4 regions of the Allobosea sp. 2KB_26 genome follow, and region 3 is predicted to be linked to each of the others. Evidence: predicted binding sites of a transcription regulator. Region 3 holds the regulator's gene; each other region holds the start of a gene.
What was found. The regulator PhoB, encoded in region 3, activates phosphate uptake and scavenging genes when phosphate is short. The targets are predictions, from matches to a motif close to TGTCATNNANCTGTCAT.
Positions count from the first base shown of each region.

Region 1: the regulator PhoB is predicted to act here: its motif matches at 5,421-5,437, upstream of phnD (phosphate/phosphite/phosphonate ABC transporter substrate-binding protein).
Region 2: the regulator PhoB is predicted to act here: its motif matches at 1,331-1,347, upstream of AB4099_RS01970 (DUF47 domain-containing protein).
Region 4: the regulator PhoB is predicted to act here: its motif matches at 4,272-4,288, upstream of ppk2 (polyphosphate kinase 2).

Region 1 is NZ_JBFRHE010000005.1:169,501-177,237, forward strand. Features, by position in the region: gene AB4099_RS16600 (VOC family protein) at 1-60, opposite strand, end outside; gene AB4099_RS16605 (hypothetical protein) at 85-585, opposite strand; gene AB4099_RS16610 (helix-turn-helix domain-containing protein) at 713-1,480, shown strand; gene AB4099_RS16615 (DUF1801 domain-containing protein) at 1,578-1,991, opposite strand; gene AB4099_RS16620 (PaaI family thioesterase) at 2,054-2,539, opposite strand; gene AB4099_RS16625 (MarR family winged helix-turn-helix transcriptional regulator) at 2,621-3,007, opposite strand; gene groES (co-chaperone GroES) at 3,341-3,628, shown strand; gene groL (chaperonin GroEL) at 3,675-5,312, shown strand; gene phnD (phosphate/phosphite/phosphonate ABC transporter substrate-binding protein) at 5,502-6,416, shown strand; gene AB4099_RS16645 (DoxX family protein) at 6,599-6,985, shown strand; gene AB4099_RS16650 (ABC transporter ATP-binding protein/permease) at 7,116-7,737, shown strand, end outside.
Region 2 is NZ_JBFRHE010000001.1:399,168-406,904, forward strand. Features, by position in the region: gene AB4099_RS01965 (inorganic phosphate transporter) at 1-660, opposite strand, end outside; gene AB4099_RS01970 (DUF47 domain-containing protein) at 673-1,317, opposite strand; gene AB4099_RS01975 (MdtA/MuxA family multidrug efflux RND transporter periplasmic adaptor subunit) at 1,638-2,906, shown strand; gene AB4099_RS01980 (MdtB/MuxB family multidrug efflux RND transporter permease subunit) at 2,903-6,016, shown strand; gene AB4099_RS01985 (efflux RND transporter permease subunit) at 6,013-7,737, shown strand, end outside.
Region 3 is NZ_JBFRHE010000004.1:482,179-489,915, reverse strand. Features, by position in the region: gene uvrB (excinuclease ABC subunit UvrB) at 1-1,355, opposite strand, end outside; gene AB4099_RS15705 (DUF1801 domain-containing protein) at 1,539-1,955, opposite strand; gene greA (transcription elongation factor GreA) at 2,534-3,001, shown strand; gene AB4099_RS15695 (TIGR03862 family flavoprotein) at 3,011-4,228, opposite strand; gene AB4099_RS15690 (YnfA family protein) at 4,302-4,622, shown strand; gene phoB (phosphate regulon transcriptional regulator PhoB) at 4,727-5,425, opposite strand; gene phoU (phosphate signaling complex protein PhoU) at 5,459-6,178, opposite strand; gene pstB (phosphate ABC transporter ATP-binding protein PstB) at 6,227-7,027, opposite strand; gene pstA (phosphate ABC transporter permease PstA) at 7,072-7,737, opposite strand, start outside.
Region 4 is NZ_JBFRHE010000001.1:1,204,772-1,212,508, forward strand. Features, by position in the region: gene AB4099_RS05880 (response regulator) at 1-112, shown strand, start outside; gene AB4099_RS05885 (ATP-binding protein) at 76-2,763, opposite strand; gene AB4099_RS05890 (ABC transporter substrate-binding protein) at 2,760-3,755, opposite strand; partial or broken gene AB4099_RS05895 (N-acetyltransferase family protein) at 3,873-4,031, shown strand; gene ppk2 (polyphosphate kinase 2) at 4,404-5,303, shown strand; gene AB4099_RS05905 (DUF2312 domain-containing protein) at 5,735-5,977, opposite strand; gene AB4099_RS05910 (N-formylglutamate amidohydrolase) at 6,088-6,882, opposite strand; gene AB4099_RS05915 (glycerate kinase type-2 family protein) at 7,056-7,737, shown strand, end outside.

The sequences.
Region 1 (7,737 bases), on a different contig from region 3:
GTCGTAGAAGCGCTTGGTGCGGGCGATCTCGCGGACGCCAATCGAAACATGGTCAAGCATGGTGGTTCTCCTCGAGAGGTGGCTTCAGGAAGCAGCGCGCCGGGCGCGGAAATCGGCCTGGAGACGCCAGGTCTTCCCGTCATCGGATGAAAGGTCTCCGAGCCAGCGGAACGCGTTCGGCGTGATCTCGGTGAAGCGCCAGCGGATCGCCGTGCCGTCCTCCAGCTTGCCGTGCTGGACGATATCGGGCCCCTCGGCCCGACCGAGCTGACGCGTGTAGTACTGCTTCAGCGGGTCGCTCCAGAGGATATGCCAGGCGTCGAGCGCGGGATCGTAGACCCTCAGCGTCGTGCCATGGAAAAAGCCGGGCAGGACCCAGACATCCTGGATCGCGCGTCCGCCCAGAACCCAACCGAAACAGATCTCGCCCTTGCCTTCGTGCCGAGTGCCGTCATCTGCGACGATCACGGCATCCATCGTCCATGCCCCGATGAGCCAGTCGTAAAGACCCATCTTGTCGGCCCGATCGGGCGCGGGTCCGCCGGCGTGGAGCACCTCTTTCAGGGTGGTGATGGCCGCTGCCATGTTCAGGCTCCAGTGCTGTGCAGAATGCCGCGAGTTAGGCCGCTCTCACCACTTTGCGCTTGGGAAAAATTGCTGAATCGAGATGACCGCTACTTCGCAACTTCTGGCATCCGGCCCAGGTTGGCGCGTGCGTGACATCATCTGCACCGCGGGCCCTTCCGATCCTGCTTTCGAGGAACGGCATGAGCATTGCTGCATCGCTGTCGTCACGGCGGGCAGCTTTCAGTACCGCTCTTCGCTCGGAACCGCCCTGCTCGCACCGGGCGCGATCCTGCTCGGAAACCGAGGCACGTGCTTCGAATGCGGCCATGAACACGCGATGGGCGATCGCTGCCTCGCCTTCCAGTTCGAGCCCGAACAACTGGAAGACATCGTGGCCGGCGTCCCGGCCGCCAAGCGGTTCGAATTTGCGCGGGCCTGTCTGCCACCGTCCCTGGCATCGTCCCGGCTTGCCGCGGAAGCGGAGGTTGCGCGTGGCGATGCAATCCAGCTCGAGGAGATCGCGGTCCGGCTTGCCGGCGCTGTCGCAGCCCTGCAGAACGGCGAGCCGACGGCGGCCGTCGCTCCCAGCGCCCAAGACACGCGCCGGGTCACCAGAGCATTGCGTCTGATCGAAGCCGAAAGCGAGCAGCCGTTGACGCTAGCCGGTCTCGCCCGCGAAGCAGCGATGAGCCGCTATCACTTTCTGCGGACCTTCCGGACGCTCATCGGCATGACGCCGCACCAGTTCTTGCTGCGAACGCGGATGCACAGCGCAGCGATGATGCTACGCCAGTCCGACCTCACGATCGCGAACATCGCCTTCGATGCAGGGTTCGGGGATCTCTCGACCTTCAACCGCCGCTTCCGGCAGGTGATGGGAGCCAGTCCGCGTGCCTATCGCGCCCGGTCCTAGATCATCGGATCGGAAATCGTATCCGGCCCGATGATCTAACCCATTATGGTTCACATCGGCTTTCCCGAAAACCGCAATCCACTTTCGGACCGATGCTTTAGCGCCAGCGGTAGTAGGTCAGCGCGAGTCCGATGCAGTGCTCAAGCGGTCCGACGGGGATCTCTTCATCCCATGGGAAGACGAGGGCCCGGCTGCCTTCGAAGCGAAAGGTATCGGGGTAGTGACGCGCGAAGGTCCCGACCAGTGTCGTCTGACAATGGACATACATCGCGTAGTGCTTGCCCGATCCTTTCAGCGCAGCCACCCGTATAGTCGTCCCCACACGCGGCATCACAGGGAGATAGGCAGGTTCGCCCCATTTCAGGGTTTCGACGAGTCCGCCGAGCCCGGCCGTCCCGGCGCCTGTGTCGAGGATGAGTTGACGCAGCCGCAATAGCGGCACTCTCAGCGGCTCAGCGCATGACTCGAATGCTGCCTCGACCGCGTGATCCTGAAACGCCGCGAATTGCATGAACCGTTCCGCCCTGGGCCATCGGCGCGTATCCTAGTCAAGAACCGCTGGACGACGCCACCTCAGCGGCCTGCCGCAATGCCGACCGGAAAGATCATGCAGGTTTCGGTGCCATGCGCGAGCAGCTTGCCGCGCTCGTCGGTGAGCCTGCCCTCGGTCGTCGCGATCGTGCCGCCGCGATGGATCAGCTTGCCTTCGCAACGAACGATCCCGCCACCCGGCATCACCGGGCGGACATAGTTGATCTTCATCTCGAGCGTCGTGTAGCCCTCGCCGGCCTTCAGCGTCGCGTGAGCGGCGCAGGCCATGGCTGAATCGAGGATCGTCGCGGTCCAGCCGCCATGGATGGTGCCAAGCGGATTGAAATAGCGCGCCGACGGCTTGCCGACGAACACCACCCGCCCCTCCTCGACCTCTGCGAGATCGAAATCCATGGCATCGGCGAAGGGCGCGCCGGGATGGCGCCCCTCCATCATGCCACGCAGGAAGGACACACCGTCTTCGGCCAGCAAGACCTCGCGTGAGACGACGCCGATCTGTCGCGACATGGGCAGCCCTCGATAAACGTGCAGATACACGTTACCGGGAAGTCGCGCGTGGTCAAGATCCGCGTCCGCCCGAGATAGCGTTCAGGTCGCGCCGCGGGCAACCCGCCGCAGGGCCCGCAGGCCATCGCGGGTCTCGTTCCACCTTTCCCGGCCAAGCCCGCCCTCGATGCGCTCCTGCGCTGCCTGCCAGTAAGGGATCGCGACCTCGATCGCCGCTCGGCCCTTGTCGGTCACGCCATAGACCAGGGCCCTGCCCTTGCACTCCAGCGGCTCGATCAGCGCTTCCGCAGCGAGCAATTGCAGATTGCGGGTGAGCGAGGTGCGCTCCAGCGCAAAACGCTCGGCCAGTTCGGTCACGGATCGGAAGGCGCCGGTGCTGAGCGCCGAGAGCAGGACAAACTGGGTGATCTTCAGCCCGCTCGGCCGCATCGCCTCGTCATAGGCGCGCGTGACGGCGCGCGCAGTCATTCGAACGTGCAAGGCGACGCAGGAGCGGGCGATGTCGTCAAGCCGGGGATCGGGCACGGGCTCGGTCATTTCAGCAAGATAGCGCGTCGCATGGGGTTCCGCAGCATTCCTCTTGCCACGCCCCTCTCGAGACGCCTCTGGCATGCCGCAATTTCTGCCGCGCCGCAATTTCGATTCACTTTCCGCCGAGAAGCTTCCTTGACTCATCCGGGGGGCGAGCCTATCTCCGCGGCATCCGTTAGCACTCGGCCCTCGAGACTGCTAACAGATGCCGGCCGTGTTTCCACGCAGGCCGCGCGTTCCGTTTCTACCTTCTTAGAGGAAGACAGAACCATGAAGTTCCGTCCGCTGCATGACCGCGTCGTGGTCCGTCGCCTTGATGGCGAAGAGAAGACCAAGGGTGGCATCATCATCCCCGAAACCGCCAAGGAAAAGCCCCAAGAGGGTGAAGTCATCGCCGTCGGCCCTGGCGCCCGCGACGAAGCCGGCAAGCTCGTTGCCCTGGACGTCAAGAAGGGCGATCGCGTCCTCTTCGGCAAGTGGTCGGGCACCGAGGTCAAGATCGATGGCCAGGATCTCCTGATCATGAAGGAATCCGACATCATGGGCGTCGTCGGCTGAACGCCACGCGACCTCCATTCCCCGTTTTCATTAAGGAGTAGCTCGCATGGCTGCTAAAGACGTCAAGTTCTCCACCGACGCGCGCGACCGGATGCTGCGCGGCGTCGAAATCCTCAACAACGCCGTCAAGGTCACGCTCGGTCCCAAGGGCCGCAATGTCGTGATCGACAAGTCGTTCGGCGCTCCCCGCATCACCAAGGACGGCGTCACCGTCGCCAAGGAGATCGAGCTCGCCGACAAGTTCGAGAACATGGGCGCCCAGCTGGTGCGCGAAGTGGCCTCGAAGCAGAACGACGCCGCCGGTGACGGCACCACGACGGCCACCGTGCTCGCCGCCGCGATCATGCGCGAAGGCCTGAAGTCGGTTGCCGCCGGCATGAACCCGATGGACCTGAAGCGCGGCATCGATCTTGCGGTCGACGCCATCGTCACGGACCTGAAGAAGAACTCGAAGAAGGTCACCTCGAACGCGGAAGTCGCGCAGGTCGGCACCATCTCGGCCAACGGCGACGAGTCGGTCGGCAAGATGATCGCCACCGCGATGCAGAAGGTCGGCAACGAGGGTGTCATCACCGTCGAGGAAGCCAAGACCGCCGAGACCGAGCTTGATGTCGTCGAAGGCATGCAGTTCGACCGTGGCTATCTCTCGCCTTACTTCATCACCAATGCCGAGAAGATGGTCGCCGAGCTCGAGGACCCCTACATCCTCGTCTTCGAGAAGAAGCTGTCGTCGCTCCAGGCGATGCTGCCGATCCTCGAGGCCGTCGTTCAGACCGGCAAGCCGCTGCTGATCATCGCCGAGGACGTGGAAGGCGAGGCTCTCGCTACCCTCGTCGTCAACAAGCTCCGTGGCGGCCTGAAGGTCGCGGCCGTCAAGGCTCCGGGCTTCGGCGATCGCCGCAAGGCCATGCTCGAGGACATCTCGATCCTGACCGCCGGTCAGCTGATCTCGGAAGACCTCGGCATCAAGCTCGAGACCGTGACGCTCAACATGCTCGGCCGCGCCAAGAAGGTGCGTATCGAGAAGGAGAACACCACGATCATCGACGGCGCCGGCAAGAAGAAGGACATCGAGGGCCGCGTTGCGCAGATCAAGGCGCAGATCGAGGAGACCTCGTCTGACTACGATCGCGAGAAGCTCCAGGAGCGTCTGGCCAAGCTCGCTGGCGGCGTCGCGGTGATCCGCGTCGGCGGCGCGACCGAGGTCGAAGTCAAGGAGAAGAAGGACCGCGTCGACGATGCCCTGAACGCGACCCGCGCTGCGGTCGAAGAAGGCATCCTGCCGGGTGGTGGCGTGGCGCTCCTGCGCGCGCTCCAGACCGTCAAGTCGATCAAGACCCAGAACGACGACCAGAAGACCGGCGTCGAGATCGTCCGCAAGGCGATCATGGCCCCGGCCAAGCAGATCGTCGACAACGCCGGCGATGACGGCGCTGTCGTGGTCGGCAAGCTGCTCGAGTCGAAAGACTACGCCTACGGCTACAATGCCCAGACCGGCGAGTACGGCGATCTGGTCAAGGCCGGCATCATCGACCCGACCAAGGTCGTGCGCACGGCGATCCAGGATGCGGCTTCGGTCGCCGGCCTGCTGATCACCACCGAGGCGATGATCGCCGAGCTGCCGAAGAAGGACGCCATGCCGGCTATGCCGGGCGGCGGCGGCATGGGCGGCATGGACTTCTGATCGAAGTCCATCGCTTCTCGCGAATACGACGGAGGCCCGGCGCAAGCCGGGCCTTTTTCATACGCGCTCGCCCCCGGCTCTGCCGCTGGGCGCGACAGCGGCCCGACACGTCACGCAACCGCCATCCCGCCGTAATCGCGCCGTCGCGTCCCGCTGAGCAAATGACGCTCACTGTTTCAGGGGCCAGACATGCTCACACGTCGCACCATGATTGCCGGCCTTGGCGCCCTCACCTGCCTTCCCGCCCTGGCCCAGAACGACTGGCGCCAGAGCGTCAAGGAAATCCGCTTCGGTGTCTCGTCGGCGGAACATGAGGCGGGCGCGATCGCCCGCAACCAGCCGGTGATCGACTATCTCACAGCCAAGCTCGGCGTTCCCGTGAAGCTCTATCGGGTCAGCGACTATGCCGGCCTCGTCGAGGCGCTGCGGGCCGACCAGCTCGAGTTCGCCCGTTTCGGGCCCGCGGTCTACTCGCTCGGCCGGCGTGTCCTCGGCGACAAGCTGCAGCCTCTGTTCCGCGACATCGATAACAACGGCCAGGAGGGCTATTACTCGGTCATCGTCGTTCGCGCCGACAGCCCCTACCAGTCGGTTGCGGATCTGAAGGGCAAGAACTTCGCCTTCGCCGATCCGAACTCGACATCGGGCTTCGCCTTCCCCTCCTATTTCCTGCGCAAGCAGGGCTTTGATCCGCAGAGCCATTTCGGCGGCACTGTCTTCTCCGGCGGGCACGACAACTCCGTGCTGGCGCTGGTGCGCGGCCAGTTCGATGGAGTGGCGACCTTTCAGGTCAACGAGGCCTCCGGCGTCGTCCAGCGTCTCACCGCGCGCAACATGATTCCGGCAGGCGCGACACGCGTGATCTGGACCTCGCCTCTGATCCCCTCTAGCCCGTTCTCGACACGGGCCAACCTGCCACTGGGACTGAAGGATGCCTTCGTCGCCGCGATGATGGCGATGAAGGTGGAGGCGCCCGAGGTCTGGAAGATCTACACCGACGGTCAGGTTTCCGCTTACGCCCCGGCGAAGCACGAGGACTATCTCGATGTCATCGCCGTGACGGAGGAACTTGAAGCCCGACGCAAGCAGAAGCCCGCAGGCTGAACGGCGATCTGCTGCCGCAATGCAGCACGACACGCGTTTTCAACAATGAAGTCGCCGATGGAAGCCGGGAATTGGTTCGGCAGGCCATACCGCCCTTGCATCGACTTTGGTTGTAAGCCCTATTTCCGCAAGCTGCGGCATTCCGCCGCGCTCTGTGGCACTTACTCGCGAAGGTCTGCTCCATGCTGAACTCGCCCGCCCTTGCCGACGGCGCCAAGCTCGTCGGCCGCATCCTTCTTGCCCTGATGTTCGTGCTTGCTGGCTACTCCAAGATCAGCGGCTATGCCGGTACACAGCAGTATATGGCCTCGGCTGGCGTGCCCGCCATTCTGCTGCCTCTCGTGATCGCGGTCGAGCTTCTGGGCGGCCTGATGGTCGTTCTCGGCTGGAAGACGCGCCTTGCTGCGCTTGCCCTCGCCGGCTTCACTCTGGCTGCGACGCTGTTGTTCCACATGAACTGGGCCCAGCCGATGCAGCAGCTCCTCTTCATGAAGAACCTCTCCATCGTCGGCGGCTTCCTTGTGCTGTTCGCCGCGGGGCCCGGCCGGCTGTCGCTCGATCGCGGCTGACGCCGCATCACAAATCGCTGAAATCGACACGCCCGGCCTTGAGCCGGGCTTTTTTGTCTGATCCGGTCGGCTAGAAGATATGATCCGCATGCGCCGACGCTGGCGCGAATTCCCCGGTAAGGAAGACCTGATGCGTCTTTTGAGTTTCTTTGTCGCTGCTCTTGCCGCCATCGCGCTCGTGGCGGGGCAGCAGAGCGGCAGCGGCGGCATGCTCGGTATGGGCGCCGTGGGTGTGCTGCTCGCACTCGCCACCTATCGCTCGACCGAGACCAGCTTCTTCCTGAAGATCTTTTCCGGGATTTTCGGCGTTGAGTACGTCGTCTTCGGGGCCGGCTCGGTGCTCGCACAGCTCGGCTACTGGCCTGCCGATTGGGCCGCGATCGCCCCCCCTGCCAGCCTCGCCACGACAGTCGCCGTCTTCGGCATCCTGATCTATGCGATCTCCTTCATCCCGATGATCCAGCGCATCTCGCGCCTGGCATCGCCCTATTTTTCCTCGACCGAGACGACGACTGCGTATCTTTGGCCGTTCGGCACCTATCAGATCCAGCTCGGTCGCCTTGGCGTCATCCTGCTGATCTTTCTGGTGATCCTGAATCAAGCGCAGGTCGGCATCTCGCTGCGCTTGAGCTTCTTCAATCGCGATTTCTACAACGCGATCCAGGAGAAGGATGCGCCGTCATTCTGGTATCAGCTGATCTATGTCTTCAGCGTCTGGGCCGCCATCTCGGTGGTCTCGAACCTGATCGAGA
Region 2 (7,737 bases), on a different contig from region 3:
GAACGGCACCGAGAACGTCTCGCCCATCATGCCGTGCGAGAACAGCAACACCGCGATGATGCCCATCGTCTTCTGCGCATCATTCGCCCCGTGTCCGAGCGAGTAGAGCGAAGCCGAAACGAACTGCAGCAGCCGGAAGGTGCTGTCGACCTTGATCGGGGCCACGCGCAGGAACACCCAGGAGACGATCAGGACCAGGAGCAGTGCCAGGGCGAAGCCGATCGCAGGAGACATGAAAATCGCGACGAAGGTCTTGCCGAGCCCAGACCAGACGATCGACGAGAAACCGGCCTTGCTTAGCCCCGCCCCGACCAGTCCGCCGATCAGTGCATGCGACGAACTCGACGGAATGCCTGCGATCCAGGTGACGACATTCCAGACGATGGCGCCCGTCAGGGCACCGAAGATGACACGGTCATCGACGATCGCGGCCTGGACAATGCCGGAGCCTACGGTCTCGGCGACATGCAGGCCGAAGAACAGGAACGCGATGAAATTGAAGAAGGCAGCCCAGAACACCGCCCAGCGCGGCGCCAGAACCCTGGTCGAGACGATGGTCGCGATCGAATTGGCCGCATCGTGAAGTCCGTTCAGGAAATCGAACAGAAGCGCGACCGCGATCAGGAAGACCAGGGCGAAGGCGACGCTTGAGAAATCCACCGGACCAACCGCCTAGAGATGTTCGAGGACGATGCGACTGACGCGCTTGGCGACATCCTCGAAGCGGTCCACCACCTTCTCGAGATGATCGTAGATCTCTGCGCCGACGATGAAGCCCATCGTGTCCGAGGTCTGGTGCGCCTTGAACAACGCCTTCAGGCCTTGGTCGTGCAGTTCGTCGGATCGCTCTTCGATGGCCCGGATGTCCTTCGCGAGTGCGCCGATCGAAATCGCATGCTTCTTGATGTCGCGTAGCATCGGCAGCAGCACGACGACGCGCTCGGACGCCTGGACGATGACAGCCCCGAGTTCCTTCATGCAGGGCTCGAAGCTCGCAACCTCGAACAACGTGATCGCCTTTACGGTCTTCTGCATCTGGTCGATGGCGTCGTCCATCGAACCGATCAGCTCCTCGATATCGCCACGATCGAAGGGAGTGATGAAGGTGCGGCCGACTTCCAGCATCACCTCCGCGGCGATATCGTCGGCGCGATTTTCCTGGAACAATACTTCCGCGCAACCTGCCTCCACCGGGGTCTCGCCCCTGAGCAGGCCGTTCAGGGCCACAGCACCTGCCACCAATGTCCTGGAATGGCTCTCGAACAGGTCGAAGAACTTGGGCTCCTTGGGCAGGAGCTTCTGAAACCAGCCGAGCATCGGCGCCTCGTTATGTCATCGATCCGTCACAATCGCGATAAGCGGTTGGTATATTGCTGTAAAGCCGTCGGAAAGCTTGAACGACCGGATGCACGACCGGCTCGGAGTTCATCTGCGACGCTTCCTGGGTGGCGCGCTGCGGCTCGAACCTGCTCTCATGGGTCAGCCTCTCACGACATTGGGAGGGGCTGAATGCAGCACATCAATGCCGGCACATGCGGATTTCGCGCAGATGAGCGGAAGATTACCTCTGATTCATGTGCAGCGGACCTGAATGCGGGTTAGCATGCCGCTCCAGCTTAGGCGGCTTGGACACACAGATGAACCTGAAGCCGGAGTTTCCGGTAGCCGCTCCGATCGCGGACAGACCGGTCGCCAACCCGTCACGGACGAGACGCGGCGGCAAGGTCGTGCTCATGCTCGTATTGATCGCGGCGGGCTTGGGGTCATGGTGGTGGCTGCGGCCGGGCGCCGAGCAACCGACCAGCCGCGTGCGAACCGCGCCGACCACATCGGTTGTCTCCGCGCAGGCAAACCATGGCGACATCGCGATCAACATCGACGCGCTTGGCACCGTCACAGCCCTGGCAACCGTCACGGTCAGGTCGCAGATCAGCGGACAGCTGGTTCGCGTGAATTTCAAGGAAGGCCAGGACGTCAAGAAGGGCGATCTGCTGGCCGAGATCGACTCCCGCCCCTACGAGGCGACGCTGGCGCAGATGAAAGGGCAATTGGCACGCGACGAGGCCCTGTTGAAGGGAGCCCAGGTCGACCTGGCACGTTACCAGGGGCTGTCGGCTCAGAACGCCGTGCCGCATCAAACCCTCGACACGCAGGTTGCGCTGGTCGCGCAATATCAAGGCACCCTCGCGGCCGATCGGGCCCAGGTCATGGCTGCCGAGGTCAATCTGCAATATACCCGGATCGTCGCGCCTCTCGATGGCCGCGTCGGGCTGCGTCAGGTCGACGCCGGCAACTATGTGACTGCCGGCGATGCGAACGGCATCGTCGTGATCACGCAATTGGCGCCGATCAGCGTGCTCTTCACCGTGCCCGAGGACAATCTTCAGGCGATCGCCGCGCGTCTTCGCGACGGAGCGGCCCTGCCGGTCCAGGCGTTCGATCGCGCCGGCACGAAGGGTCTCGCGGAGGGCACGTTGCAGACCTTCGACAGCCAGATCGACCCGACGACGGGAACGATCAAGCTGCGCGCGCTCTTCGGCAACGGCACGAGAGCACTCTATCCGAACCAGTTCGTGAACATTCGTCTGCTGCTGGACACGCGCAAGGGCGTGACGCAGATCCCGTCGGCAGGCGTTCAGCGCGGCGTGCCGGGAACCTTCGTCTACCTCGTCAATGCGGATAGCACGGTCTCCGTCCGCAAGGTCGAACTCGGCGTCTCCGACGGAGATCATGTCGAGGTGGTCTCCGGCCTGAAGCCGGGAGACACCATCGTCATCGACGGTGCCGACAAGCTGCGCGACGGTGCCAGGGTCAGCACACGTGCGCCGGGCGGCCAGACCGGCACGCAGCCGGCCGCGCCGCCTGCCGGCGGCAACCGCCGTTCGGCTGGCGGATCACCGACATGAGCCCGTCCCGGCCCTTCATCCTGCGGCCGGTTGCCACGACGCTGCTGATGGTCGCGATCATGCTCTCCGGCATTCTCGCCTTCCGGTTCCTGCCGGTGGCTGCGCTACCGGAGGTCGACTACCCGACCATCCAGGTCCAGACCTTCTATCCGGGGGCAAGCCCCGACGTGATGACATCATCCGTGACAGCGCCGCTCGAGGTGCAGTTCGGCCAGATGCCGAATCTGAACCAGATGAGTTCGGCAAGCTCTGGCGGCGCCTCGGTCATCACCTTGCAATTCGGGCTGAACATCTCGCTGGATGTCGCAGAGCAGGAGGTCCAGGCCGCCATCAATGCGGCAGGTAACCTGCTGCCGGCCGATCTGCCGGCGCCACCGATCTACGCAAAGGTCAACCCCGCCGATGCGCCGATCCTGACGCTGGGGCTGACCTCGGCGACGATCCCGCTGACCCAGGTGCAGGACTTCGCCAATACGCGCCTGGCACAGAAGATATCGCAGCTTCCCGGCGTGGGGCTCGTCAGTATCAGCGGTGGCCAGCGGCCAGCCGTCCGCATCCGGGCCGATATCCGTAAGCTCGCCGCCTATGGTCTGAATATCGACGACCTGCGCACCACGCTCGGCAATGCCAATGTCAACACGCCCAAGGGAAGTTTCGATGGGGCGATGCGCGCCTCGACGATCAATGCGAACGACCAGATCCGTGCGGCCGGCGGTTATCGCTCGCTGATCATCGCCTACAAGAACGGCGCGGCGGTTCGGCTCAGCGATGTGGGGGCCGTTGTCGACGGAGCCGAGAACGACAAGCTGGGCGCCTGGATGAACACGGTGCCGGCCGTGATCCTCAACATTCAGCGCCAGCCGGGCGCCAATGTCATTTCGGTCGTGGACGGCATCAAGGCACTCTTGCCGCAACTCCAGGCGACGCTACCGGCCGCGATCGACATGACCGTGCTGACCGACAGGACCGTGACCATTCGCGCCTCGGTCCGCGATGTCGAATACGAGCTTTCACTCGCGGTCATTCTCGTCGTGCTGGTGATCTTCGTCTTTCTGCGCAGCCCGCGCGCCACTCTGATCCCCAGCCTGTCAGTTCCGCTCTCGCTCGTCGGCACATTGGGGACCATGTATCTGTTCGGCTTCAGCCTCAACAATCTGACGCTGATGGCACTGACCATTTCGACCGGCTTCGTCGTCGACGACGCCATCGTCGTCATCGAGAACATCTCGCGCTATCTCGAAGATGGCGAGTCCCCGCTGGCTGCCGCATTGCGGGGGTCGGAGCAGATTGGCTTCACCATCATCTCGCTGACGGTGTCGCTCATCGCCGTCCTGATCCCATTGCTGTTCATGGGCGATGTGGTCGGCCGGCTATTCCGGGAATTCGCGATCACCCTGTCGGTGACGATCCTGATCTCTGCCGTCGTCTCCTTGACGCTCGTACCCATGGCCTGTGCCAAGCTGTTGAAACCCGTGGCCGAGACCACCGAGAACCGCCTCCAGCGCAGCAGCCGCAAGGCTTTCGACGGGATCATCGCCGCCTATGGGCGTATGCTCAGCTGGGTGCTCGACAGGCAGACGCTGGTGCTGCTTGTCGCTTTGGCGACGTTCGGGCTGACCGGGTATCTCTACGCTGTCATCCCCAAGGGCTTCTTCCCACAGCAGGACACCGGCATCATCCAGGCGATCACGGAGGCGCCGCAATCGGCCTCCTATGCCGCGATGGCGGCCCGGCAGCAGGCTCTTGCCGTCGAAATTCTGAAGGACCCCGATGTCGACAGCCTGTCCTCCTTCATTGGCGTCGACGGCACCAACAGCACGCTCAACAGCGGCCGGATCCTGATCAATCTCAAGCCGCATGAGGACCGCAAATCGGACACTGCGGCCGTCATGGAGCGCCTGAAGCAGCGCACGGACAGCCTGCCGGGCATCACGCTCTACATGCAGCCGGTACAGGACCTGACAGTCGAGGGCATCGTCAGCCGCATGCAGTACCAGTTCGTCCTGCAGGCCTCGGATGCCGCACAACTGGCGGAGTGGACCCCCCGGCTCGTCGAGCACCTGGCGTCATTGCCGCAATTTGCCGAAGTAGCGAGCGACATTTCCGCGACCGGACTGGCCGTCTTCGTCGACATAGACCGCGACCAGGCCGCTCGCTTCGGCATCACGCCTGCGACGATCGACAACGCGCTCTATGACTCGTTTGGACAGCGCATCGTCTCGACGATCTTCACGAACTCGAACCAGTACAGGGTCATTCTGGAAGCCGATCCGCTGCTGCAGACGTCACTGCGCTCGCTCTCGTCGCTCTACCTGCCGTCATCGGTGGGCGGCGGGCCGGTGCCGCTGGCGGTCGTTGCGAAGATCCGCGAGGGAACGGCCCCGCTGCAGATCTCACATCTCGGTCAGTTCCCCTCGGCGACCGTGTCGTTCAACCTGGCGCCTGACGCATCGATCGGCGATGCTGTGACAGCGATCAAGCAGGCACAGGCCGAGATCGCCCTTCCGGCGAGCGTGACCAGCACTTTCCTGGGCGCGGCGCAGGCCTTCCAGTCGTCGCTGTCCAACCAGATCCTGCTGATCCTCGCCGCGATCGTGACGGTCTATATCGTACTGGGCGTGCTCTATGAGAGCTTCATCCACCCGCTCACGATCCTGTCGACCTTGCCGTCAGCCGGGATCGGCGCGCTTCTGGCGCTCATGGCGGCCGGCCAGGAACTGACAATCGTAGCCATCATCGGCATCATTCTCCTGATCGGCATCGTGAAGAAGAACGCGATCATGATGATCGACTTTGCCCTGGATGCGGAACGCAACCAGGGCAAGACGCCGCGCGAGGCGATCTACCAGGCCTGCCTGCTGCGCTTCCGGCCGATCCTGATGACGACGATGGCGGCCGTGCTCGGTGCCCTGCCACTCATGCTGGGGACGGGCGCGGGCTCGGAGCTCCGGCATCCGCTGGGGATCGCCATCGTCGGCGGCCTGCTGGTCAGCCAGTTGCTCACGCTGTTCACGACGCCCGTAATCTATCTCTGGTTCGACCGGCTGGCCGTGCGCTTCACCGGCCGCCAGGCGCGGGGCGCACCAGTCCCTGAAGCCCTTGAACCATGAACCCGTCGCGCGCCTTCATCCGGCGGCCCGTCGCGACGACCCTGCTAACCGTCTGGCTTGCCGCGATCGGTGCCGTCGCCTTCTTCCAGCTCCCGGTCGCACCGCTGCCCGAGGTCGATTTTCCAACGATCTCGGTCCAGGCAACGCTCCCTGGCGGCAGCCCCCAGGACGTCGCCACCACCGTCGCAAGCCCGCTCGAGCGCCATCTCGGCCAGATTGCCGACGTGACGGAGATGACGTCGTCCAGCACAGTCGGCGGAACGCGGATCACGCTGCAGTTCGGCCTCAGCCGGGACATCGACGGTGCCGCCCGCGACGTGCAGGCTGCGATCAATGCGGCGCGCGCCGACCTTCCGACGAGCCTGCGCGCCAATCCGACCTATCGCAAGGTCAATCCAGCGGATGCGCCCGTGCTCATCCTGACGCTCACCTCCGACACCAAGACCCGCGGGGAGCTCTACGATGCGGCCACCACGGTGCTGGCTCAGAAGCTGTCGCAGGTGGAAGGCGTCGGTGAAGTCATCGTCGGCGGCGGTTCGCTGCCGGCTGTACGGGTCGAGCTGAACCCGCAGGCCCTCTACAAATATGGAATCGGACTGGAGGATGTTCGCGCGGCGATCGCCAGCGCCAACGCCCATAGTCCGAAGGGCGCGATCGACGTCGGCGATCGCCGCTACCAGATCTATGCCAATGATCAGGCTGAAAGAGCGGCCCAGTACAGGTCCCTGACCATTGCCTATCGCAACGGCGCGCCCGTCAGGCTGTCCGACGTGGGCGATGTCGTGGATTCCGTTGAGAACCTGCGCAATGCCGGACTTGTCAACGGCAAACCCGGCGTACTCGTGGTGCTGTTCCGGCAGCCCAACGCGAATATCATCGGCGTGGTCGATCGGGTGAATGCGCTCCTCCCGACGCTTCGGGCCTCGATCTCGCCGGCCATCGACCTGGCGCCGGCAGTCGACAGGTCGACTACGATCCGGGCCTCGCTCCATGACGTCGAGCGCACCCTCGTGATCGCCATCCTGCTCGTGATCGCCGTGGTCTTCATCTTCCTGCGCGAATGGCGCGCGATGCTCGTTCCGGTCGTGGCCGTGTCAGTGTCCCTGATTGCGACATTCGCCGCCATGTACCTGATGGGGTACAGTCTCAACAACCTGTCGCTGATGGCGTTGACCGTCGCCACAGGCTTCGTCGTCGACGACTGCATCGTTGTTCTGGAGAACATCGCACGCCATGTCGAGGATGGCATGGAATCAGGCGAGGCCGCCCTGAAGGGCGCGCAGGAGGTGGGCTTTACCGTCCTTTCGATGAGTTTGTCGCTCGTCGCCGTCTTCATCCCGATCCTGTTGATGGGCGGCATCGTCGGCCGGCTCTTTCGCGAATTCGCGATGACGACGTCGCTGGCGATCATGATTTCGCTCTTGGTCTCGCTGACGACGACGCCGATGATGTGCGCCTTCCTGCTGCGCAGGGATCCGGGCCTTGGCCACAGCCGGCTCTATCGCGGCAGCGAGCGGGTCTTTGTGTGGATGCTCGCGGGATATCGACGGACGCTGTCTGTCGCACTCGGTCATCCCGGCGCCGTCATGCTGGTATTCGCGGCCGTACTGGGCCTGAACGGCTACCTCTACGGCGTGATCCCGAAGGGCTTCTTTCCTCAGCAGGATACTGGCCGGATCGTGGGGGCGATCCAGGCCGACCAGAGCATCTCGTTCCAGCTC
Region 3 (7,737 bases):
CGGCCGGTGAGATAGCGCGAATAGTTCTCGATGCCGTTGCAGGAGCCGGTCGACTCGATCATCTCGATGTCGAAGGTGCAGCGTTGGTCGAGCCGCTGAGCCTCGAGGTAGCGCCCCATCCGATTGAGCTCCTCAAGGCGGGCCTTGAGCTCCTCCTTGATCGACTTGACGGCCTGGGTCAGCGTCGGGCGCGGCGTGGTGTAGTGCGAATTGCCGTAGACTTTCACGAATTCGAGGTCGGCTGTCTTCTGGCCGGTGAGCGGATCGAATTCCGAGATGCTCTCGACCTCATCGCCGAACAGGCCGATGCGCCAGGCGCGGTCCTCATAGTGGGCCGGGAACAGCTCGATGACGTCGCCGCGCACGCGAAAGGTGCCGCGGGCGAAATCGCCGAGCGTGCGCTTGTATTGCAGGGCGACGAGGTCGGCGATGAGTTGGCGCTGCTCGATGCGCTCGCCGAGTTTGATGGCGAAGGTCATCGCCGTATAGGTCTCGACCGAGCCGATACCGTAGATGCAGGAGACGCTGGCCACGATGATAACGTCGTCGCGCTCCAGCAGAGAGCGCGTGGCCGAGTGGCGCATGCGGTCGATCTGCTCGTTGATCGAGGATTCCTTCTCGATGAACGTGTCAGATCGCGGGACGTAGGCCTCGGGCTGGTAGTAATCGTAGTAGGAGACGAAATACTCGACCGCGTTGTCGGGGAAGAAGCTCTTGAACTCGCCGTAGAGCTGTGCGGCGAGCGTCTTGTTCGGGGCGAGGATCAGTGCCGGGCGCTGCGTCTCCTCGATCACCTTGGCCATCGTGAAGGTCTTGCCGGAGCCGGTGACGCCGAGCAGGACCTGGTCGCGCTCCTGCCGTGCGACACCATCGACGAGATCGGCGATCGCGGTCGGCTGGTCACCTGCGGGCTCGAAATCCGACTGCATGCGGAAGGCGATGCCGCCCTCGGACTTGTCCGGTCGAGCCGGGCGATGCGGCGTCCAGGGCTTGCCGGGATCGATGAAAGGACTGCCGGACTCCAGCAGGTGCTGCAGCGAATGCGCGGTGACGGAGGCCGCGGTCTCGCCCTCGGCCTCGCCGAAAGCGGAAGCCGCGTCGCCCTTCTTCGGCTTCTTCTTCAGCTTGGTGTCGCCGGGGCGCGGCTCGCCATAGCCGGCCTGTGGCTGGTCGCTGAAACCGGAAGCGCCACCCGGGACCGCCCTGCCGCGGTTGATCGCGGGATTGAGCAGATCGGCGAGATAGCCCTCGAGCGGCATCAACTCCGGCTTGGTGGCCTTCGAGTTCGGCGTGCGCGCGGACGCGGGCTTCTTTGCAGGCTTCGCCTTGGCGGTCGTGTCGGAGCTTTTCGGCATGGCCGCAATATGGGGCGAAACCGGTCCGGGCGCGAGGGCTAAGCGGTCGCAGCTGGCGCATAGCTGACAGCAGGTGACAGGAGCACGCCGTGCCGTGCGCACCCGGATTGAAGCGATTCCTGAGCGGGCGCGATGGGCGTCCGGCCTTATCGCGCGCCTGCGCATGTCGAAACGGAGCGAGCCTTATCCGCGCGACTTGGTCTTGCCACGAGCGCGGGACGTATTCAGGGTCACGGCTGCGCGAATGAGAGCCTTCAATGCCCCTTCGTCAATCGTCTCGCCCTCATGGACGTCGATGGCACGCCTGGTGTTGCCGTCGAGACTGGAATTGAAGAGGCCTGATGGGTCGTCGAGCGAAGCCCCTTTGGCAAAGGTCAGCTTGACGACGCTCTTATAGGTCTCGCCGGTGCAGATCATTCCGTGGTGCGCCCACACGGGAACCCCTCGCCACTTCCACTCCTCGACGACCTCGGGATCGGCCTGCTTGATCCATGCGCGGAGCAGGGAGAGCATCGTGCCCCGCCAGTCTCCCAGCTCGCTGATCCGCTCGTCTATCATCTGGGACGGGGAGTTTTGGTTCTGGGACTCGCTCTGGCTCATGATCTTCCCTCGATGCTGCTGTTTCTTGGACGAGGCCACCGTCTGCTCGACATCGCGATACAGCCTCTCGAAGAGGCCGCTTCGGCCCGGCAAACGTTTGGGAGAGCACGCTGCGACGGCACGGGATCAGGACGCATAACTCTCTGGCTATTGGTCTGAATTCATAACCAATAGGATATGTGTCGGTCAATCGAGACCGTCACTCGCAACGATCCGTTGCCGCGTTTCCAGGACGATCCACTTCGGGTCTCGCGACACACGATCAGAGTGGCCGCGATGGAAAGTCTGGTGCGAGCGCAGAGCTTCTCGGGCATGGCTGCAACCTTCAAGCGAGACTGTGCTCGCTATCCCGGGGCAGCGGCGGCGCGATGGTTCCGCTCTCGATGGTGCGGCCGGACACGTCGGTGTAGACTGCCCGGGTCTTGTCTTCGGCAGTGCCTGATCCCCATCTCCAAGTGATCGCCGCTTCAGATTCCAGCATCGGGTTGGCGCTGCAGCACATGCAGCCGTGAGGACGTAACACTGAAAGCTGTGGTCCGGTTCGCCGGATGTGCCGAGATCAATAGGAGGAGGCCAGAATGACTCGCGCCTTCGTCAAGGAAGCCGAGGAAAGAGGGACCCTGGACGAGCTGCCAGACCGGCCAGTCTCGCCTCACCCGAACCTCGTGACGCCTGAAGGGCTCGCACAGATCGAGGCCCAGCTGGCGCGCTGGCATGACGAACACGCGGCGGCGCTGGCTGGAGGCGACCGCACCGAGATCGCTCAGACGCGGCGCGAGTTCCGCTACTGGACCGCGCGGCGCGCCAGCGCCAAGCTGGCCCCTGCGCAGGAAAGGCACGACATCGTCCGCTTCGGCTCGACAGTGACGATCCGCCGGGCCGACGGGCGCAAGCAGAACTGGCGACTGGTCGGCGAGGACGAGGCCGATCCGGCGCGGGGAACGCTGCCCTATGTCGCGCCGTTGGCGAGCGCGCTGATGGGCAAGGGCATTGGCGAGAGCGTCAGCATCGGCGTTGAGGCGGTCGAGATCATCGCAATCGCCTGAGGCGATCGTTCAGCTTTCCGCGAGCCAGGCCTGAATCCCTGCTGCAGCTGCGACTCCGGTCGCGAAACAGGCCTGCAGCAGATAGCCGCCGGTCGGCGCCTCCCAATCCAGCATCTCGCCTGCGACAAAGGTACCGGGCAAGCGTTTCAGCATGAAGCCTTCCTCGACCTCGGCCGCGGCGACGCCACCGGCGGTGGAGATCGCCCGCTCGATCGGTCTGAGACCGGTGAGCACCAGAGGTGCGGCCTTGATCAGTGCGGCCAGCCTCTCCGCGTCTTGGGGAAGTGGCCCCTTCGCCGCTTCGCGCAGCAGCGCAATCGCGGATGGAGCAAGACCTGCAGCCTTGCGCAGATGATTGCTCAGCGTCACGCCCTTGCGACGATGCGCGAGCCGCTGGACCAGCAGCGCCGCCTCGTGATCGGGCCGCAGATCGACGGTGATGACCGCCCTGCCCTCGCGCAGGATCGTCTCGCGGATCGGGGCAGAGAGTGCATAGACCGCCCCGCCTTCCAGACCCGCCGCATCGATCATCGCCTCGCCGGGCACGGATTGGCCGCCGAAGCTCAGGACGATCCGTTTCAGCGGCACGCCGGCAAAACGCTCGCGCATGGTCTGCGACCAATCGACCGTAAAGCCGCCATTGGATGGGCGCAGCGGCGCAATCGCAATGCCGCGCGCTGCCAGCAAAGTCGCCCAGGCGCCATCGGACCCTAGCCGCGGCCAACTTGCGCCGCCGAGCGCGAGCAGCGTCGCGTCGTGCTTCGCCTCGAAATCGGCGCCATCGCGGCTCCGGAACGTCAGAACGCCCGCTTCGCTCCAGCCGGTCCAGCGCTGCCCAGGCGCGAAGGCGACGCCGAGACCATCGAGCCGGCGCAGCCAGGCACGAAGCAGGGGGGAAGCCTTCATGGCGCGAGGGAAGACACGCCCGCTGCTGCCGACGAACGTGTCCTGCCCGAGCGCATCGGCCCAGTCGCGCAGGGATTGCGGCGGGAAGGCACGAATGGCCGGCTCCAGCCAGGTTCGGGCATCGCGATAGCGGGCCAGGAAGCTGTCGAGCGGTTCGGAATGGGTGAGGTTCAACCCGCCGCGCCCGGCCAGCAGGAATTTGCGAGCCGGCGAGGGCATGCGATCGTAGATCGTGACCGCATGGCCGGCCACTGCGAGGCGCTCGGCCGCAATCAGCCCGGACGGCCCTGCTCCGATGATGGCGATGTGATGTGAGGACATCGGTCCGGCTTGCCGTCCGCGCGGCCTGCGGTCAAGGGTAATCCCGCCGCGCGGGCCATCGATAGGACGAACCATGCCGACCATCGCCGCCTATCTTGGCGCAGCCATTCTCGAAATCGCCGGCTGTTTCGCGTTCTGGGGCTGGCTCCGGCTCGGCAAGCCGATCTGGTGGATCGTGCCCGGACTGGTTTGCCTCGCCCTGTTCGCCTGGCTGCTGACGCTGGCGGAGAGCGAAATGGCCGGACGCGCCTATGCCGCCTATGGCGGCATCTATATCGTGAGTTCGCTCGCCTGGCTCTGGGTCGTCGAGGGCTTTCGCCCCGACCGCTGGGACATTGCCGGCGGGCTGATCTGCCTCGCCGGCGCGGCGGTCATCATCGCAGGGCCGCGCTAGAGTATCGGCCCGAAAAGTGGATTGCGGCTTTCGGGAAAGCCGATGCAAACATAGACGATCAGATCATCGCGCCGGGTTCGATATCCGGCCCGACGATCCAAGTCTCAGCTCCGCGCAAAGGTCTCGTCGAAGGCGTAGCCGGCGCCACGAACGGTCCGCAGCGGATCCTTGGCGTTGTCGGGGGTGATCGCCTTGCGCAGGCGGCCGACATGGACGTCGACAGTGCGCTCGTCGATATAGACATCGCGACCCCAGACCGCGTCGAGCAGCTGGGCGCGGGAATAGACCCGACCCGGCGCCTGCATCAGGAACTCGAGCAGGCGGAACTCGGTCGGGCCGAGATGCAACTCGCTCCCTGAGCGGCGGACACGGCGGGTGGTGCGGTCGAGTTCAAGATCGCCGGCGGCCAGCAGCCCGGCAACATGACCCGGCTTGGCGCGGCGCAGCAGCGCCTGGATGCGCGCGATCAGCTCGGGCAGCGAGAAAGGCTTGACGACATAGTCGTCAGCCCCGGTGGCAAGGCCGCGCACACGCTCGGTCTCCTCGCCGCGGGCCGTGAGCATGATGATCGGCACTCGCTCGGTATCGCGACGGGTCCGCAGCCGCCGGCAGAGCTCAATGCCGGAAAGGCCCGGTAGCATCCAGTCGAGCAGCACGAGGTCCGGCGTATGATCGCGCAGATGCAGCTCGGCATCGTCGCCACGCGCTACGCTATCGACCTCGAAGCCTTCGGCCTCGAGATTGTAGCGCAGCAGCAGGGTCAACGGCTCTTCGTCCTCAACGATCAGGATGCGTGCAGGCATGTCTCACTCGGTCCCAAAGGTGTCGGGCGCCGGTCACTCACCGGTGGCGGCGTCCAGAAGAATGTTGGTGGTGTCGAGCTTCGGACGGGCTGCGTCCAAGGCTTCGCCCGTGACGAGATAGTGGATCGTCTCGGCGATGTTGGTGGTGTGGTCGCCGATACGCTCGACATTCTTCGCGCAGAACAGGAGATGCGTGCAGAAGGTGATGTTGCGCGGGTCTTCCATCATATAGGTGAGCAGCTCGCGGAAGAGCGAGGTATAGAGCGCGTCGATCTCGTCGTCTCGGCGCCAGACCTCCATGGCCTTCTGCTCATTGCTGACGGCATAGGCATCGAGCACGTCCTTGAGCTGGGCCTGAACCAGGCGGCTCATATGCTCGAGGCCGACGACCGCACGCGACGGCGGCTGGAACTGGCCGGAGATCGCAACGGCGCGCTTGGCGATATTCTTGGCGAGATCGCCGACACGCTCGATATCGGCGGCGATGCGAATGGCGGAGATCAGCTCGCGCAGGTCGTTGGCGAGCGGCTGGCGCCGGGCGATGGTGAGGACCGCCTTCTCCTCGACCTCACGCTGCAGGTTGTCGAGGCGCTGGTCGGCGCTGATGACCTTCTGTGCCAATCCGGTATCACGGCGCACCAGGGCGACCGTCGAATCGCCGAGCATGCGCTCCGACATGCCCCCCATCTCGGCAAGGCTGCGGCGGATCCCCTCGAGATCGGCGTCATATGAGCGGACGATGTGATCAGTCATCGCGGCGTGTCCTTTGTCGGCAAAGCAGTTGGAAGGCTTGGTACCGTTTCAGCCGAAGCGACCGGTGACGTAATCCTGCGTCTGCTTCTTGTGCGGGTTCATGAAGATGGTGTTGGTGGCGTCGAACTCGATCACCTCGCCCAGATACATGAAGGCGGTGTACTGCGAGATGCGCGCCGCCTGCTGCATGTTGTGGGTGACGATGACGATGGTGAAGTCGGTCTTGAGCTGCTCGAGCAGGTCCTCGATCTTGCCGGTCGAGATCGGATCAAGCGCCGAGGTCGGCTCATCGAACAGGATCACTTCCGGCTTCTGGGCGATGGTACGCGCAATACAGAGGCGTTGCTGCTGGCCGCCGGACAGGCCCATGCCGGAGGTCTTCAGCTTGTCCTTGACCTCGTCCCAGAGGGCAGAGCGGCGCAGCGCACCTTCGACGCGGTCGTCGAGTTCGGACTTCGGCGGCTTCTCATAGAGGCGGATGCCGAATGCGACATTGTCGTAGATCGACATCGGGAAGGGCGTCGGCTTCTGGAACACCATGCCGACGCGCGAGCGCAGCTCGTTCACATCGATATCGTTGCTGATGACGTTGCGGCCGTCGAGCAGGATCTCGCCGGTGGCGCGCTGCTCCGGATAGAGTGAATAGATCCGGTTGAAGATGCGCAGCAGGGTCGACTTGCCGCAGCCCGACGGCCCGATCAGGGCGGTGACATGGCGGTCCCGGAAGTCGAGATTGATGTTCTTCAGCGCCTTGTGCTCGCCGTAGTAGAAATCGAGGTTCTTGACCGCGATCCGGACGGGGGCCTCGGCATCAAGCGCTTGCGGGCTCAGTTCCAGCGTCGAAAGCATCGACTTGTTCCTTCAGATCGAACGCGACGAGGGTTTAAGGCCGTTCATTTGCCGCCCCGCACGATACGGCGGGCGATAAGCGAGAGGCACAGGATCGAGACGGTGATGATCAGCGAACCGGCCCAGGCGAGCTGCTGCCAGTTCTCATAAGGGGCGGAGGCGAACTGGTAGATCGTCACCGGCAGGTTGGAGACGCCGCCGACGAGGGTGGGCGAGAACCAGAAATTGTTGTTCAGCGCAGTGAAGATCAGCGGCGCCGTTTCGCCGGCGATGCGCGCCAGGGCCAGCAGGATACCGGTGACCATACCGGATTTCGCCGCCCGCCAGGTCACGCTGGTGATGACGACCGAAGGCGGGGCGCCCAGCGCAGCACCGGCTTCGCGCAACGAGCTCGGCACGAGGCGCAGCATGTCCTCGGTGGTGCGCACGATCACCGGGATCGCGATGATGCCCAGCGCGACGCCGCCGGCCCAGCCGGAATAGCCGCGGAACGGCTCGACCAGGATGACGTAGACGAAGAGGCCGATCAGGATCGACGGTGCCGAGAGCAGGATGTCGTTGATGAAACGGATCAGATCCGCGAGCTTCGAGCCCTTGCCGTATTCGGCAAGATAGGTGCCGGCGAGCACGCCCACCGGCGTCGCCACGGCGATGCCGAGGAAGGTCAGCACGATCGAGCCGACAATGGCGTTGGCAAGGCCGCCCCCCTC
Region 4 (7,737 bases), on a different contig from region 3:
CTTGGTCGCGCGTCTGCGGAGGAAGCTGGGACATGGTGGCAAGCCGGGCATGATCGCGACCGTCAGCGGGATCGGCTACAAGCTCGGCGTGCCAGTCGAACGCAACACCTGACGGGCGGCTTCGACTGCCGTCCTGTCCCCAAACCCGTCCAGGGTCTCCAGCGCTTCGCTACGGTCGCGGTCGAGCGCTTCGATGGCAAGGATAAGCTCCTCGCGATCGGCGGCCATTGCGTCGCGCTCCAGCGCGCTGGCTTGTGCGAAGACACGCCCGAGGCCGACGGCTCCGGCTGAACTCGCGAGCTGGTGAGCCAATCGGCTGAGCTCAGCCCGGTCGACAGCCCGGAGTGCCGCCCGCATCCCCTTCAGGATTGTCTCGGATACCGTCGCGAAGAGCGCAACGAGTTGTCGCGTGCGCTCGCTCCCGATCAGTCGACTCTGGGTCTGGAAGAAGCTTGCGTCGACCGGCTGGTCCACTGAGAGGGACACGACCGGACCTTGGCGGCTGCTCCCGCGCCCTATGACCTGCAGCAGCGCTAGGGAAGTGATGGGCTTGGACAGGATCGCCGTCAGCCCCGCTGCTCGCATCCGCCGCATCGTCTCCGGGGAGACATCGGCCGTCAGCGCGACGATCCGGGGTTGCGTGATGTTCGGCAGCTCGCGGACCGCAAGCGCGGTTTCAATTCCGTCGATTCCGCTCATGTGCATATCGAGCAAGACAATGTCGAAGGCGCGATTGCGCAGCGTTGCCAGGGCAGCTTCGCCGGAGGCCACGGCCTGCACCTTATGGCCGGCCTTGCCGACCATGACCCGGGCGACCTCTCGCGTCACAGGATCATCGTCAACCACGAGCACGCGTTGCAGCTGCGCCGTAGCCATAGGCCCGGACCGGGCGGCGGCCTTGGCCGCAACCATGGGCAAACGGACAATGAAGGTGCTGCCTTGCCCGCGACCGCTGACGACGGAAATCGTACCGCCCATCAGTTCGCTCAGCTTGCTGCAAATCGCCAACCCCAACCCGACCCCGCCATTGCGCCGCCCCGTGTCCGGGTCGACCTGCACAAAGTCGTGGAAGATGTGACGCTGCATCGCCGGGTCGATGCCTATGCCCGTGTCGCGGACCGTGAGCGTCAATTCTGAATTTTCCGCAGATGGCCCAGGCTGGAGCTCAGCGCCGAATTCGATCTCGCCACGCTCCGTGAAACTGATCGCATTGCGCAAGAGATTGATCAGGATCCGGTGGATCTTGCCGGGATCGCCGTGCAACTGCAGGCCGCCGGATGGGAGCAGACGCAGTGTCAGGACAAGTCCCTTCTGCTCGGCGAGGGGGCGCATCAGAGCCGCGGCAGCGTTCAGGAGTGCGCCCAGCTCGAAATTGCGCAGATCCAGGCTTTCGGTTCCTGCCTCCAGGCGTGACAAGTCAAGCGTAGCATTGGCCAGATCGACCAGGGCCTCGCCCGAGGTAGCCGCCATGGCGACGAGGCGGCGATCGCGTTGGCTCAAGCGACCACGGTCGAGAAGCTCCAGAACCCCGAGTACGCCCGAGAGCGGTGTGCGGATATCGTGGCCGACGACCGCCAGAAACCGGGACTTTGCCCGCGTCGCCTCTTCTGCCGCCCGTTGTCCCGCCGAGGCCAGCTCGAGAGCGGCTTCCAGGGCCGCTGTACGCTCCGTGACCTTGTCCTCCAGAACCGCGCGGCTTTCCTCGAGATGCTGAGCCATCAGGTTGAACTGCTCGCCGAGCTGTTGCAATTCATCGCCGGTGTTGATGCTGATCCGCTCGTGCAATTCGCCTCGGCCAATCCGCGCGGCGCCGTCACCGAGCGCCTTGATCGGGGCGACGAGTTTCCGGCTCAAGACGATGCCGGCCAGCACGGCAGCGGACAGTGCGAGGACCAGAAGCACCAGCGAGCGCAGGAGCGACGCCTTGATCGATGCGAAGGCTTCACTCTCTGGCAGGTCGATCACCACCTTCCAGTCGAGGTCCGGGACCGCAGACATCACGGAGAGCACTGTCCGGCCTTCGATATCCGTCATCGAAAGTCCGGCGCCAGTCGCTCCGGCCGCCTCATGCGCACTCACCAGGCCGGCAAGATTGGTGTTCCTGAGTACGAAGCGCAGATCGGGATGCGCGATCAACCGCCCGGAACCCGTGACGATATACGCGCGGCCGGTCTCACCGACCTTCAGCCGGGACACCAGATCACGGATGAAGACGAGGTTGACCGTCGCCTGTGCAACCCAATGCGGAGCAGATGCAGCTCGCTTGAGCAGCGTCATATAAGGTTCGGAGCCGCGCCGGAATTGGACATCGCTGGAATAGCTGCCCTGCGCCAGGGCGCTCTGGAAACCCTGATCAGTTGACCAGTTGATGTCCCCACCGGTTTGGTCGCGGCTGACGCGCGAAAGCGAGAGCTGCTCGCGTCCCGCCGGATCGATCTGGCGCAATTCGAGAATGGCCGGAACCTGCCGCAGCAGCCGCAGGCCGTCGAGGCGCCGTTCCTCAGGCGGAGTGTTGCTCGCGCCGCTTTGGGAGATCCAGTCCAGGTGTTGCATGATCTCCGCCACGAAGGCGCCGATCCGCTGCGCTGCGGCCTGGGCCTGCTCCTGCTGGACGCGCACCACCAGCGCCCTCTGATCCGAGAAGGCGAAGAAGGTTGCGATTGCCGTGTTGAGCCCAAGCGCGAGGCAGATCGCGACTCCGACGAAAACCGCATACTTGCGGGTGAGAGCGCCTCGCGGCCGGGAGGTCCCGCCCTGCGTCACGAAACGATCCGTGTCGCGCGAATCCGGAGCGAAAGCGGCACGCTCAATCCCAGGGATGCGGCGGCCATTTCGTTGATGACCAGTTCGAAGCTGCGCGAGAACTGCACCGGCAACTCGGCGACGTTCGCACCGCGCAAGATAAGGTCGCTATAGGATGCGATCAGGTCGCTCGCCTCGTCCCGCCCCCCCGTATAGGACATCAGCCCGCCTTGGCGCGTGAAGGTGTCAAACGGATAGATGGCAGGCAGTCGATGCCGGGCGCTGGCCTTGGCACATTGCGCGGCGTAGCGGAACGTGAAGCTGTCGGGCAGGAACACCAGGCCGCCACCACTGCCCTGTCCTGCGAAGTCCGCGATCGCACCCTCGATGCCGACCGCATCCATCACCGCCACCGGTCCGAGGGACAGCCGCACATGGGCAGCCCCCGCCCGCAGGCGTGCGAGATAGGTTTCACCTGCTGCAGGGGTCGTGCGCGGATTGAATACCACGCCGATCCGGCGTGTCTCGGGCGCAATCTCGGTCAGCAATTCCAGCCATTTATCCGCCATGACGGGGTCGTTGTTGCTGAAACCCGTGGCATTACCCTCCGGCCGCTCCAGAGAACGCACGAAGCCGCTCCCCACCGGATCGGAGGCCGTGCCGAACAGCACCGGCGTCGTCCGGGTCAAGGCGAGGACGGCAGCGGTTTCGGCACTGGAGCTGACAATGATGATATCGGGATTTTCCCGGACCAGCTCCGCCGCCGCTCGCGAAAGCTCGGCCTCGCTCGAGCCCGAAAATCGCGTGCCCAAGCGCAGGTTCTGGCCCTCGACCCAGCCCCGCTCGGCAAGGCGTTGTCGGATCTCCTGCAACCTCGCCTGGACGATCGGGGTGTCCAGCGGGAGGCTGATCATGACCGCGACATGCTTGAGACGTTCGGTCGAGTGCACAGGCTGCGCAAACGCAGTGACTCCGCACGACGCCAAACCGGCCAGAAAGGAACGACGACGCATGCGGGCAAGTCGGGGCAATGTGGAGGGCAAGGGCAGTTTCGCACGCACCGCCGAGGGCGTCGAGAGCGAGCGCCACCGTTTTCGACCGTGCGAATCCGTGGCTTGACGCCCCTCACCGCTTCGCTCGCGCTGCACGAGCGCTTCGGCTTCGTTCAGGTGGGCCTCCTGCCCGGCGTCGCCTATCGCGATGGAAAAGGGTCGGACAGCGTCATGATGCAGAGATCGCTCGGTGCCGGCACGACCTTGCCGGCTGTGCCTGCGCAGCCGGAATCGTGAACATCCGGGAGCCAAACCGGCTGTGGTGTCCAGCCGTTCTCCCGAGCATGGAGGTCCGGCGGCACGGCATTTCGATAGAGTAGCGCTAGCGAATGGACGATATGGTCGACGCGCTGAAGACGGAGGAGGATCGATCCGGGCCCGCGAGACCTCAAGGCCCTCCTACGAAGGCGGGTCATCGCAGCGTCATTTGAGCCGGCGAGATTACGCTGGCTGGGCATGAGCGGGTGACGCAGGCTTTGTCGTGCAGTCGTCGCGCGTGGCTTCCGTCTTGGCTTTTGCCGAGGTCATCGCAGGTCCCGGCAAAACCATGGCCTGCTTGGGCGCCTGCGCTCCTCGTTTCGCAAGACAACTGTCAAAGGTTCGCACGTCATGACCCCTGACCTGGATCGGATCAAAGCTGAGATCGCCGATAGCTTCGACGAGGAGCTGGAGATGCAGCTTGAGGAGGACCGGATCGACGAATTCGTCGCCGAGAATCTGGCTCCCGGAGGTCCGACACTGGACCGGAGGATCTATTTTCGCGAGCTATTCAACCTGCAGCACGAACTCGTGCGGCTTCAGGACTGGATTCAGTACAAGAAGCTCAAGGTTGTCGTGCTCTTCGAAGGACGAGACTCGGCTGGCAAGGGCGGCGCGATCAAGCGCGTGACGCAGCGTCTCAATCCGCGGATCTGCCGCGTCGTCGCGTTGCCCGCACCGACCGAGCGCGAACGCCATCAATGGTATTTTCAGCGCTATGTGCCGCACCTCCCGACAGCCGGTGAAATGGTGCTGTTCGACCGCAGTTGGTACAATCGCGCCGGCGTCGAGCGTGTCATGGGTTTCTGCACGCCCGACGAATTGGAGGAGTTCTTCCGCTCGGTTCCGGATTTCGAGCACATGCTCGTCCGCTCCGGCGTCATCCTGATCAAATACTGGTTCTCGATTACTGACGAGGAACAGGAGTTCCGCTTCCAGATGCGGATCGCCGATCCGCTCAAGCAATGGAAGCTCTCCCCGATGGATATGGAGAGTCGCATCCACTGGGAGGACTATACCCGAGCCAAGGAAGAGATGTTCGACCGCACTCATACGCGGCACGCGCCCTGGTGGGTTGTCCAGGCCGTCGACAAGAAGAGGGCGCGCCTCAACTGTATCGCGCATCTGCTCTCGCAGATCCCCTATGAGAGCGTGCCCAAGCAGGACATCACACTGCCCGACCGCGTTCGCCATCCCGATTACATCCGGAATGCCGTGCCGCCAGAGCTTCAGGTACCTGAGAAGTATTGAGCTGCTCCAAGGCTCCGGTGAGCGATACCCAAGCGGTCCTAGCTGAAGGCCCGCCGTCCGTACGGCAGAACCGGAATTTTTCAGCTTCAAGCGGTCCAGGAAAGCGGAGTGAGGACACTTCACAATAGACCTGAGTGAGCCGCGATCGTAGCGCAGCAACCCGCTGCCGCGACGGCTCGACACTCAGTGGCTTCCACTGGTCGCAACGTGTCGGCGTAATCGGTGCCGGGCATGCTTCGTCGAGGAAACGGGACAAAGCCCGCATGAGACGACCGCATACAAAAAAGTCGAAGCGGGCAGCGACCCCGGCATCACGAATGCCAGGCTCGTCCTGTCTTGTCCGCTTCGAGCTTCAGTGGAGGACCGCCGGGCGCGCGCCCGGCACGGTATGGAGGCAATGTGCAAGTTAGGGATACTTGCACAGGGAAAGGTCAGGCGCTCTCGCCCACGGCCTGAAGGTAGAGCTCGAGGATGGCTTCCTCTTCCTGGCGCTCGTTCAGGTCGCGCTTGCGCAGCGCGACGACCTTGCGCAGCACCTTGACGTCATAGCCATTGCCCTTGGCCTCGGCATAGACCTCCTTGATATCGTCGGCGATCGTCTTCTTCTCTTCCTCGAGGCGCTCGATGCGCTGCACGATGCTCTTGAGCTGATCGCCCTGAACCGGATCGTCCATTCCAAAACCCTTCTCTATAGATTTGGCCGCAGGGGTTCGCCCGGATCGGGGGCCGGCGTCAAGCACGAACCGTCCTTTGTCACAAAGTGCTCAACAGTCCTGCTGTCGCATCAGGCGATCGCGGCAGCATTCAGCGCCGCGACGCAAGGCGGCACGATGCGGGCAAGGCGCAGCCCCCATTCCCGCGCAGCCTCCGGCGTCGCGATCAGGTCCTGCCGGACCTCGATCAACGCGTCAGGCAAGCCACGACGGGTGGCATGTCGGTCGATCGTGTCTCCCGGCAGGCCGCCGCGGTAAGGCTCATTGTCCCCGACGACGAGATCACTCTCGGCCTGGAAGGCAGCGATCAGCGGCTGGGCCAGCTCCCCTGCCCGATCCCACAGCACGCCGACATGCCAGGGACGCGCCACCGTTTTCCAATAGGGCGTGAAGGAATGAACCGAGACGATCGCCGGCGGGTGGCCGGCAGCGATCGCCATCTCGACGGCCTGGTCGATCGCAGCATCATAGGGGGCATAATAGCGGGCGATGCGCGCTGCGATGCCTGGCTCGTCGATGCGGGCATTGCCGGGCACGATTGCGCCATCAGACAGGCGCATGACCAGGGTCGGATCGTCGAGCCCGCGATTGGGATCGATCAGCAGCCGCGAGAAGCTGGTCAAAATCGCCGGCGCGCCGGTCGCGCGCGCCATGGCGCGCACCGTCCCGGCTGCACCGATATCGTATGCAATATGGCGCTCGAGCTGTTCGGGCGGCAACCCGAGCGACGCAAGCTCCGGCGGGATCGCGTTGGAGGCGTGATCGCAGAGCAGCAGCATACCCGTCGCGGGATCGCCGGGAATGATCTCGACCTCGCCTGGGGCGAGCATTATGGCGGGATCCGCCATCGGGAAATCGGACCGCATCGGCGCTCCAAAAAGTATGATTAGATCGGCAAATGCCTGATGACGTCCGCCGACCAGCGACATAGAAGAGCATACAACGAAAGTCGACCAAATCGACGTGACAGCGGGTGGAAGGCGGGGTGGACTTGCAGCAAGTGAGGAACGATTCGGCTGAAGCCCTGCGCATTGCGAGGATGATTTTCGATGCCGCCGTCGACCGCGCCCGCCCGTCCGGCTGCCTTCCCGCTCACCTGCCCGAACCACCCAGGAACGGCCGCCTGATCCTGCTCGCCGCCGGCAAGGCCGCAGGCAGCATGACCGCACTCGCAGAGGCACATTATCTCGACTCCGGCCTGTCTCCCGAGCGCCTGATCGGCCACGCCGTCGCCCGCCACGGCTACGAGACCGCAACGCGCCAGATTCCGATGGTCGCGGCCGGCCACCCGGTGCCGGATGACGGCAGCATTCGCAGCGCCGAACGCGCACTCGAACTCGCCCGCTCGGCAAGTGCGGATGATCTGGTGCTGGTGCTTCTCTCCGGCGGCGGCTCGGCCAACTGGGTGGCACCCGCAGGTGACCTGACGCTGGCGGAGAAGCAGGCGGTCAACAAGGCACTGTTGCGTTCCGGCGCGCCGATCGGCGAGATGAACATCGTCCGCAAGCGGCTCTCGCGCATCAAGGGCGGCCGCCTCGCGCTGGCCGCCGCCCCGGCCAGGCTCGTGACGCTCGCAATCTCGGACGTGCCCGGCGATGAGCCGACCGTGATCGCCTCGGGCCCGACGGTTCCTGATCCGAGCAGCATGGCCGATGCGCGCGCCATCGTCGCGCGTTATGGGCTCGACCTGCCGCCAGCGGCACGCGTGCTGCTCGGCGAGG